Regions from separate parts of the Clostridium sp. AM42-4 genome, predicted to be linked through region 1. Evidence: riboswitches for the same ligand, from Rfam matches in the RefSeq annotation. Region 1 holds a riboswitch; the other holds the start of a gene.
The links. A riboswitch is a leader RNA that binds a small molecule or an ion and turns the genes downstream of it on or off. The one in region 1 is predicted to bind thiamine pyrophosphate.

Region 1 (5,401 bases):
TTACCTCTCGGATTGCTCCTTGCAAACTGGTTTCCCCGGAAAGTACAGAACCACCCGTACATTCCCAATAAAGAGGGTATTGCTTTTTCGGATGCCGCTGTGATAAAAGATACTGCCCCTGCTGGTTGACAATCCATACACTCACAGATAAATGATACAGCCCTTTGGGTATGATTTCTCCACGGCACACTGCTATTCCAGACTTTTCCCGTTTTGCATTATATAAATCCCATTTTTCCATTTTCATACCTCTTTGTGTGGGATCGGTGCTTGCCGGAAATCAAGTAAGTAAATATCCGCAATCCTTTCTATTTCTGTACGCTGATCTGCGGAATACTTATCATAAATCCCACCTGCTAACATACGGGCTGCCTTTGCGCTTTTAATTGCTGGAAGCACATCATCAAACACAATACAGTGTTCAGGTGCAACCCCTAATTTTCTTGCGGCCAATTCAAAGACATCCGAATATTCTTTTCCCCGCTGAACCTCATCTGTTGAACATAGAGCGTCAAATAATTCTAAAATAGAATTGTTCTTTAAGCATGGAATATAGAGATTTTCCGGCAACCCCGTAGCAACTGCAAGTTTTATTCCATGTTCTTTTAAGCGCAGAAGATAATCAAGGGCATAGGGCAGCAGACCGACATGGTTCCTGTATTCCTCGACCGCCATATTATTCCATTCCTCAATAATTCCCTCTACCGTTTCCTGCAATCCAAAAAGATCAATGGTATATTGTGCGGCTTCCTCAAAACTCCTTGCACATATTTCAGTTACATAATTATCTGGGACAGGAAGATTTCTCTTTTTCAAAAACTGAATATCTATATGCTCCCATACATCCATTGAATCCAGAATTGTTCCATCTAAATCAAAGATTGCCGCATTAAAATCCATGTTTCTTTTCCTTTCCGCAAAATAAATCTTTCAGTTCCGCAGCAGCAGCTTTTATATCGGACTGCGCTATGATGGCAGATACAACAGCCAGTCCGTCAATTCCCATGGGCTTGAAACGCCCTGCATTTCCTTTATTGATACCGCCAATAACAACTATCGGCAAAGAAACGGCTGTGCGGATTTTCTGTAATTCCTCCATTGATACAGATTCAGCGTCGGTTTTAGTTCCAGTAGGGAACATTGCGCCAACTCCCAAATAATCCGCACCATCCTGCTGTGCTTGTATTGCTTCTGCAATGGAAGAAGCAGATACCCCCAACAGCATATTTTCCCCAATTACTTTGCGGACGGTAGCCGCAGGTAAATCATGTTGTCCAATATGTACTCCCGCAGCCTGCACAGCCATTGCAATATCTATCCGGTCGTTTATGATAAGGGGAATATGGTATCTCTCCGTAACCTGTTTCACGGCAACCGCCTGATTATAAAATTCCAATGAAGGCAATTCTTTTTCTCGGAGTTGTATCATTGTGCAGCCTCCTAAAATTGCCTGTTCCACCGCTTCTGTCAGGCTATCGCAGCTCATTAGTTGACGATCAGTAACAAGATAAAGTGTATAATCAAAGTTCATTTTGCACCTGCCTATTCTTTAGATAAACCATGCTGATACAATTCGTAGAAATGGTGCGTCGGGCCACAGCCTTTTCCAATCGCAAGGGAGTGTTCGATTGCCGTTGTGACATAAGCCTTTGCCGCTTCGACAGCAAGCGGAATACTTTTTCCCTTTGCAAGCTGGGAAGCGATTGCAGAAGAAAAGGTACAGCCTGTCCCATGAGTATTTTTCGTATCAATGCGGGCTGTTTCAAAGTGGTGGAAATTTTCTCCATCAAATAGGACATCAACGGCATTTCCTATATGATGTCCGCCCTTGACAACAATCGCCTTACAACCCATGGCATATATTTTTCTTGCGGCAGCCTCCATATCTGAAACTGTGGAAATCTGCATATCCGCTATTTTCTCTGCCTCTGGAATATTTGGAGTAAGCACATCGGCCAGTGGAATTACAGTGTCTATCAAGGTGGAAACCGCCGCAGGATTCATCAATGGGCAGCCATTTTTGGCATACATAACCGGGTCGATTACAATATTTTGTGGCTTATATTGTAATAGTTTCATTGCCACTGCTTTCATACATTCTGGCGTAGAAAGCATACCAATCTTTACTGCGTTCACTTCAATATCTTCAAACACGGCATCAATCTGTTTTGCAATCATATCCGGGGTAATATCTTGGATGTCGATAACGCGGCTGGTGTTCTCTGCAACAACAGAAACAATAACACTCATTCCAAATACGCCGTGAGCAGAAAAAGTTTTCAAATCAGCCTGAATACCTGCACCTCCGCTGCAATCTGATCCGGCAATGGACAATACTTTTTTCATTTTGCATTTTCCTCCATTCTCTCGTTCCGATAGGCCATCTTCCAAAAAGCAAGCTCTAACAAACTTGCTTTTTCAAAAATATCAGCCAGATACTTTTTATTTGCTACTGATAACCCGGCACATTTATGCTCTGCAAAAGCAGACCATTCTTTGCAGCTTTCTGCATATTGTTCATCCGCATAATCTTTGATAAAGTCCCAATATCTTGACTGTCTGCTTGTAGGAACAGCCGCCAATTTTCGGAATATATAGCTGTAACTTAGCATACAGGGAAGAACCGCCATTAAAATTTCTTCATTCTTTCCATGTGACGCAATCTCAAACATGAAATCAATGTAATTTTGATTTTCAGGCAGAGGAGCGATCAGTTCAATATCATTATCCGTCATGCAAAATTGCTTTAGATAATCCAGGCGCACTTCTGATTCCGTATCATTTACAAAATTCAGCATGGAATAGTAAAGCTGAATTTCTCTTAATGTATCAGCATGAAAAATTGCCTTGCCGTATATACGGGCATAGTTTTTCAGATAGATACTATCCTGAATCATATATCTTTTGAATTTTTCAAGAGGTAGCTTTCCAGTTTGCACTTCCTGCACAAATGGGGTAGCTGCACATTCTTCCCAAATGGGAATGTTGTGGGTTAAGATGTCTTTCATAAATGCCATGTTTGATCCTCCTAAGATAAAAAAATAGAGCCTCTAAAACAATTAGAAGCTCTTTCAGACGCAATACGAGCGTAAGAAATTGCTTCCCTACGCCGGTATTAGCCGACAGGTCCAGAGGTCAGGTCTTACCTTTTTCAACTTGTTCAGTTCCCTCGCAAACACATATCATATCTTATTCAATTAAAAAAGGACATTCCCAAAACAGAGAATGTCCAAAAAATACGAATCTGTATTCTTTAGCTCCCTGCGTTGGTATTAGCCAACAGGTTCAAAGGGTCAGGTTTTAACCTTCTCAACTACAAGGTAGTCCCCCTGCTTGAATATCATTATAGTTAGAAAGTCCCCAAAAGTCAAGTCTACGCATTTAGGACGGTAAAAGTCCACGGAAATCAAAGGTTTTTCCGCATGGTCGGCTAGATAAAGTTATCCTGTTCCCCTCAAAACGAGGTTCTAAATGCGGGAAAACGGACAAAAAAGGAGAGACAGATGTGGAGGATTTGACACCTTTTCGCCGACGTTTTTTATCACTGGGTTACAGTAAGGGGCTAATGTATCCTAAAATAATAGCTTTGTTTTATCCCTCAATAGAATTTGTGGCATCTAATTTTTCATAAATATTTTGGATATGATTATGGTGCGGTATATAAAGAGAGAAAAACGCACCGAATACAGAGCCGATAGGCATACTGTATCCGGTGCGTTGTAAATTTTTAACCTTTCAGATAGTAATGCACATAGGCATTATAATCTCGATGCCGGGTGACTAACCGCAGCCAGATATAAAAGTGGGCAGTTTCCGAATACAAATTGAATTCGGTGGGCTCGCTGGTGGGCTGGGCGTACCCTCGGCAGAACCGTGTCAGGGTATCCAAATTCAGAAACTCCGGCAGTTGGAACAGCGCATTCTGGAAAGCATCAATTTCACGGGCAACTTCCAGAACAGGCGTATCCTTTTGGCACTGATGCCAGGTGGTCCACCATTTCCATCCGTCATAATCAGAACGGGAATAGGCTATCTCGCTGGCAGGACGGGAGCCCTGCTGAAACAGATCTTCAAAGGTGCAGGAAGTAGTCAGCAACGGATTTTCAAAGTCGGTCTGCTGCTGGCTCAAACCGTTTTTGACAGCTGCCCATTCTGTTAGAGGGAGTGGGCAACGGTTGGCATCACGCAGGGCTTCATCCATACCGCACGCCTCGCAGATATGGACATCTGCATAGCGGCTCAGGGCGTTGATGACCAGCCTGCAATCCAGCGGCTGACCACACCGAAGACACAGGGGTGGTTGCTCCGCCTCTGGGGTAAACAGCAGTTTGTCCTGCTGCCACATGGTTTCCAACAGGGATTTGGGATAGATACGGATCTTCATGATGATGTCCTCCTATTTTATCGTGTTTAATATTCGTACCGTTTCCTTCGGTCTTCAGACCAGGGAGGGTAAACACGCAGCTCATCCTGGAACATGGTCATCAGATCGCCTGCCATGTCCTCTTTGCGCCGATAGATGCACTGCTTCTCCGTACCATCGGCATAGCGGATGATAGTCTGGAGTGCGGGACCTTTCTGTGTGAAGATGAATTTGCGGCCATGAGAAGGATCAGATGCCTCAATCCAGAGGGGCAGGGTGGAGGAACTCCCATCCAGACACCGCCAGCCGCTGTAATCGGTGTAGCTGAACCCGTTGATTTCCCGCGCCAGTCTGCGCAGGGCAATATACAGCCGCTCAAAGTGGCACCCCAGTTCGCCTTTCTGATGCCGGATGTAGAGGGTGTGCCCCTCATGATCCAGGGCATCCAGTTCTTTGCCATAAAACAGGTATTCAGGGTAAAGACAGCCATCCGATTCAAGAATTTGTCCAGTGGGTTCCGCAAGGTGATTGTCTGACAGCCAGGCCGGAAAAAGTCCGTCTGCGGCTTTTATATTGATGAAAGCGCAGTGGTCGGGCCGGATTCCGGTTAAGTTGGTGGTAAGGGTTTCCCACAAAATCAGGATGCCATGATCCTTTTCATAAAGCTTGATGGCGAGATTGCCGTTGGGATATGTACTGATTTTCAAAGTAAGCTGGGCTCGGTGTTCGCCCAGCGTAAATGCGAGAGTATTCATAAGCGTTTTCCTCCAAAGAAGCACCGGACGCCTGCAAAAATGCAGATTGCCGGTGCTTCTTAGTGTGTTCTGGACAAGGAAACCGGAGCAGGGAGAGGAATGCAGTTCCTCTCTGGTCATCGTCAGCTACACAGCCAAAGTCTTTGACTCGAACTGATAGCGCAGAACCTGAGCCAGCTTTGTCCTGTTTTCACAAGTAATGCGATAGGTAGGGCCATAGTTACGCCTCTGTTCATCCATCCTTCGAATGGAAATGCTAAATCGGGTGCCCTCCTGGGTGATC
Region 2 (5,401 bases), on a different contig from region 1:
CGACACTACTCACGGTGGCAGATGGAACTGCTTACCTCTCCATCACCTGGAGCAGCCCAAACTACGATTATATGATCGTAAATGAACAGAAAATCTTAAACGACAGCAAAAAGGGGACGAATTCACATTTTACAATTCCAGTTCCAGATCTCACCAGAGAACTGGATGTCATTGCTGACACACTGGCTATGGGCACGCCATATGAGATTCCGTATCAGCTACAGCTTTATCCAGATTCCATAAAATCAAAAAGCACCCTCCCGCAGGAAGGTGCCAAACGTGTTTTACTTACAGCCGCCGCTATGATCGTCGGTGGCGGAATCCTGAATCATGTGGTTCAGGAACGCCGGAAGCAGGACTATACCGGGAAACGGCGTTAAACTGTTAAGTTACTCATAAGTAAAGTAGCGGTATCCTTACTCCCAAACCAGAAATAGGAACATCGCTACAGCTGCTTTACTGCCTGTAAAAGATCCGCAACTGCTTTTTGCGGGTCTTTTGCTTTCATGATCGCGGATACAACCGCAATTCCGTCTGCCCCGCTTCCGGCCAGAATTCCCATGTTCTCCAAATTCAGCCCGCCGATCGCTACTACCGGAATCGGAACTGCCTTACAGATATCCGACAAGGTCGAAACTGCAGTCAGCACGGTCGTTACCTTGGTTGTGGTCGGGTAGATTGCCCCGACACCAAGGTAATCTGCGCCATCCTCATAAGCTTTCTTTGCTGCTTCTACTGTTTTTGCGGTTGCACCAACAATTTTATCCGGTCCAAGTAAGCGACGTACCTCAGCGACAGGCAGGTCAGAGGCTCCTACATGGACACCTGCTGCACCACATGCCATAGCCACATCGGCACGGTCATCGATGATCAGCGGAACCTGATATCGATCGGTGATTTTCTTGATCTTGCAGGCCTTTTCCAGATAGTCACGCCCTCCTGTATTTTTTTCTCGAAGCTGCACCAGTGTTACGCCGCCCTTGCAGGCCTCTTCCACCGTATATAAGAGAGATTCCTCTGTATGATAGGTACTGTCTGTCACAAGATACAGACTCAGATCCAGATTTTTTGTCATAAGGTTTGCCTCTTTTCTGTTTTCTCTGTTTTCTTTTTAATGATTTTTCCAAGAACTGCATTCTACAGTTTCCTGTGAAAATCAAAACGCATGCTGTCGTATTCTTGCTTCTGACAGAAGCTGATCTTCCCCCAGAGCATAAATTTCATCGAGCAGGTTTACCTGAAAGCTTCCTGGCCCGCGGGAAATCCCGGAAGCATGTTCCCCAGCAATTCCCATGGTAGCTGCTGCAAGAAGTGCTGCTGTTGTTCCAGTCCCGGCAGGATTTCCTGTATTTCTGGAAGAACCATTGTCCTGAGAGCCAGCCATTTTGATGTCTTTGCTCTCACGATTTTCCCGGACCACGGATTTTCTGCTATTTCCTGGAAGATAAGCCGCTGTAAGTGCGCCTACCATACAGCCGGTACCCGTGATCCCAGATAAGCTGGCATTTCCATTTGAAACAAGAAATACATCCTGGCTATCTGCGATCAGGTCCTGCTTTCCGGTTGCCATAACTGTACAGCCAAGGTGAAACGCAAGTGTCCTCGCTGTACGGCAATACCAGTCCTCGTTTGCATCGGAAAGTGCATCCTGGACTCCTGCATCTATTCCGGTCCCGTGAAAAGGAAGCTCTGCAACAGCCAGAATCTCAGAAATATTCCCCTTGATCACAGAAAATACTCCGTTTTCCAGCAATTGCTTCGCGTAATCACGGCGAAGGCTGCTGCAGGTAACCCCGACTAGATCTAACAGTACTGGAATATGGCGCTGGTTTGCTTCTGTAAGCGAAGCTTTCATGGATTCCATCCGTGCATCCGTGATATTTCCAAGATTCAGCATCAGCGCAGAAGAAACCGCCGTGATCTCTCTTACTTCTGCCGGATGCTCTGCCATGATCGGTCTTCCCCCTGCCGCCAGTATGATATTGGCACAGTCATGGATAGAAATCGGATTGGTAATGCAATGGATCAGAGGTGCCGTTTCTTTAATATACCTTCGAATCTCCAGCATGCCCTGCAGCTGCATGGACTGTTTCAGTTTTCTTTCTTCCGTTTCTGTCATAAACCTTTGCTCCCAGACTCTCTTGAAATTTTGCCAGCATTCCGGTCTGGCTCAATGCCTTCAGGAATACATAAGCTGCGATGCCTCCCATGATCGTTGCGGAAATAAACATCGGGGTATAATAGAAGGCGTTCAGACCATCGCGTCCCATAATAAACGCCATGACCGGATAAGATACCAGGGATCCAATGATTCCGGTACCAAAAATTTCACCAAATACTGCACAGATGATTTTTCCCTTCGATGCACGGTAAAATACACCAGATAAAAACGCTCCAAATACCGCACCCGTCAGTGCTAACGGCGGAATGCCCATAAACATCATACGGATCACACCGATCATACAGGCGCAGAGAAGGGAATACCACGGTCCCATAAATACAGAACAGGTAATATTGATCAGATGCGCAGTCGGGCACATTCCCTCAATCCGTAAGATCGGTGAAATTACGACTCCGATTGCTACCATCATAGCTAAAAATACCATGCGAAACGTTTTCATTCTTTGTTTTTCCATTTGTTTGTCCTCCTGTTTTTTCCAGAATCCTGCCGCCAGAGCCAGATTCCAAAGAAACAGGTCAGATAGCGGCAGGTAGTGTACGGTATGACTCACGTTCTGCATCATTATGCGAAATGTGAATAAGACAGTATACTAATTCTTGTTCGGTCGAAGTTTACTTACTTCCTCTCACTCCGAAAACACGGATTCCCATCGCTATATAAACTCCTTCTGCCAGACTGCAGGGCGCTCCCCCTCCAGTCTACTTTTCCTGCAAAATATGATTCTGTTCCTGTTCATGCGTTGCACAAACACACTTTCAGGATTTCCAGCTGACAGAGACGTCTCCCCTGCATCTGGAGCTTTTGCAGTGCATCCGGATACTAGTTTCTATAATCATTATATTTCATAGGACGCACTTTCCTATGAAACAAAAAAATGCGCCTTCAGGAAATTGCCCGAAGACGCACACTTCTATTCCTTGCTTCCCTCCGTTGGCATTACCCAAATCAGGTACGGTCGAAGATCGATCTTCCTCTCAGCCTGTCTCACAGACTCCCGCGCTTTTTCTCTTTTAACGTAAGTAAGCATAACACAGAGACTTGACCCTGTCAACTGTATTGTCGTTATGTTACCGTTGTGTCACCATTGTGTTACTGTTCACAGGTAGGTATTTTCTGAACTGAAAATCCCGTATAGTACAGTTATAGTTTATAGCTTCCGGATACCGTTCAGCGTCAAAAACATGGTTGTTAATTCTGCACATGGAAATGCCATCCATACCCCATTCATGCCAAATACAGCAGAAAGGAGGAAAGCAAACGCAAGGATTGCAACAAACCCACGGGATACAGAAGCTGCAAACGCCCAGCGTGCTGACTCTACGGCACTTAGGATATTGGTTCCGACAATATTAACTCCGGCAAACAAAAAACCGGTAAAATAAATCTTTAATCCCTGTCTTGCAAGAGCTGCCAGCTCTGCACTTTGTTCCTGGTTAAAAATTCCAGCCATCGGTTCTGACCAGAGCTGTACGGTCACAATAAGCAAGCAGGCGACACATAAAGCTGTTTTAATTGCAAGACGGATCACGGTTCTCAGGCTTTCTTTATCGCCAAGTCCATAGAAACGGCTGAGCAGCGGCTGGGAGCCCTGCGCGATTCCATTGAATAATGCAACTGCCACAAGCGAGAAATTTGCAACGACTCCATACGCTGCAACCCCGATATTACCCGAAAGCCGGAGAATGATGGTATTAAATGCCATTGTGATGACACCGGAGGATATTTCCCCTACAAAGGCAGAGATACCAACCTGACAGGAAAAAAGCAGCTTCCGGACAGACAAACGTACCGGCTTGAAGCAGATCGTATTTCTGCTGCTACGGAAATGTCTGAAGCAGATAAGAATACTGATAACCGGTGATAATGCGGTTGCAAGTGCCGCTCCCGGCATAGACATTCCCAAAGGAAACATCAGCACATAGTCAAATACGATATTAAACAGATTGCTTGCAAGTGTTGCATACATTGCGATGGATGGATCTCCATCATTGCGAACAAATGCACTGATAATATGATTCCACATAAAAAACGGGGCAAACATCAGAAATATGCGGGTATACATGATTCCGGTCGATACAATCTGTGCATTGCCTCCAAGAAGGTGGATGATCTGTCCCGGGAAAAAGGCTCCTGCCAAAACAAACAGGACACTGATCACTGCTGCCCATGACAGTGCATGAAAGAAATAGCCTTCCGCTTCTTTCATTCCTTTATTACGCTCAACCGTAAAACGGATTGCAGAGCCGACTCCGATCATTGCGCCTACCGCAAAGATCAGATTGTAAAGGGGTAATACCAGATTCAATGCCGTGATACCATTCGCACCGACAGCCTTAGCAATAAAGAATGTGTCGGCCAGAATGTAAAGGGACATACCGAGCATGCCTAACATATTCTGGGAAACATAGCGGATAAACTGTCTTTTGATATTCATGCTAAGCTTCCCCGCCTTCTGTATGATGGTTTCCAAGCTGCCAGAATGCCACTGCACTGGCAGCAGCTACATTCAGGGAATCTACGCCATGGGACATTGGAATCCGGATGGTGTGATCGCAGTCGGCAATGGTTTCTTTTGCGAGGCCATCGCCCTCGGTTCCAAGAACGATTGCAAGCTTCTCCTCTGCCTGGACACAAGGATCATCAATGCGGACTGAGCGGTCTGTAAGAGCCATGGCAGCTGTTTTAAAGCCCAGATCCCGCAAAAGCTCCATAGCCGGGTGCGGCCAGGCACTGTCGTGCTTAAGTACCGTCCACGGGATCTGGAACACCGTTCCCATGCTGACCCTCACGGATCTTCTGTACAAAGGATCGCTGCAGCCAGAAGTAAGCAAAACTGCATCCATATTCAGCGCTGCCGCCGAACGGAATATAGCTCCCACATTGGTCGGGTTTACTACATTTTCGAGAACAACGATCCGTCTGGCCTTCGCACAGATCTGCTCAATAGATGGCAGTTGTTTGCGGCGCATGGCACAAAGCAGACCGCGTGTCAAAGAGAAACCTGTGATCTGTTTTAAAAGCTCCATGGGAGCTACATAGACTGGGACCTCTCCACATCTGGCCAGTATTTCTGCAGCTGCTCCCTTTAATTCCCGCTCTTCGGCAAGGATGGAGACTGGCTGGTATCCGGCATCCAGAGCACGGCCGATTACGATCGGGCTTTCTGCAATAAAAAGACCAGCCTCTGGTTCATAATAATGGAATAGCTGGTTTTCTGAT

Region 2: linked by a shared signal. The riboswitch ahead of thiW (energy coupling factor transporter S component ThiW) and the one ahead of DW922_RS09695 (TenA family protein) in region 1 are both predicted to bind thiamine pyrophosphate.

The regions. Positions count from the first base shown of each region.
Region 1 covers NZ_QUIK01000010.1:81,860-87,260, reverse strand. Annotated here, with positions in the region: gene DW922_RS09715 (NUDIX domain-containing protein) at 1-241, opposite strand, end outside; gene DW922_RS09710 (HAD family phosphatase) at 244-900, opposite strand; gene thiE (thiamine phosphate synthase) at 890-1,531, opposite strand; gene thiD (bifunctional hydroxymethylpyrimidine kinase/phosphomethylpyrimidine kinase) at 1,543-2,346, opposite strand; gene DW922_RS09695 (TenA family protein) at 2,343-3,017, opposite strand; TPP riboswitch at 3,084-3,181, opposite strand; TPP riboswitch at 3,242-3,341, opposite strand; gene DW922_RS09690 (hypothetical protein) at 3,728-4,384, opposite strand; gene DW922_RS09680 (DUF4313 domain-containing protein) at 4,411-5,118, opposite strand; gene DW922_RS09675 (hypothetical protein) at 5,245-5,401, opposite strand, start outside.
Region 2 covers NZ_QUIK01000008.1:45,205-50,605, forward strand. Annotated here, with positions in the region: gene DW922_RS07935 (hypothetical protein) at 1-380, shown strand, start outside; gene thiE (thiamine phosphate synthase) at 446-1,075, opposite strand; gene DW922_RS07945 (hydroxyethylthiazole kinase) at 1,157-2,119, opposite strand; gene thiW (energy coupling factor transporter S component ThiW) at 2,043-2,636, opposite strand; TPP riboswitch at 3,087-3,190, opposite strand; gene DW922_RS07955 (MATE family efflux transporter) at 3,330-4,616, opposite strand; gene DW922_RS07960 (RNA methyltransferase) at 4,618-5,401, opposite strand, start outside.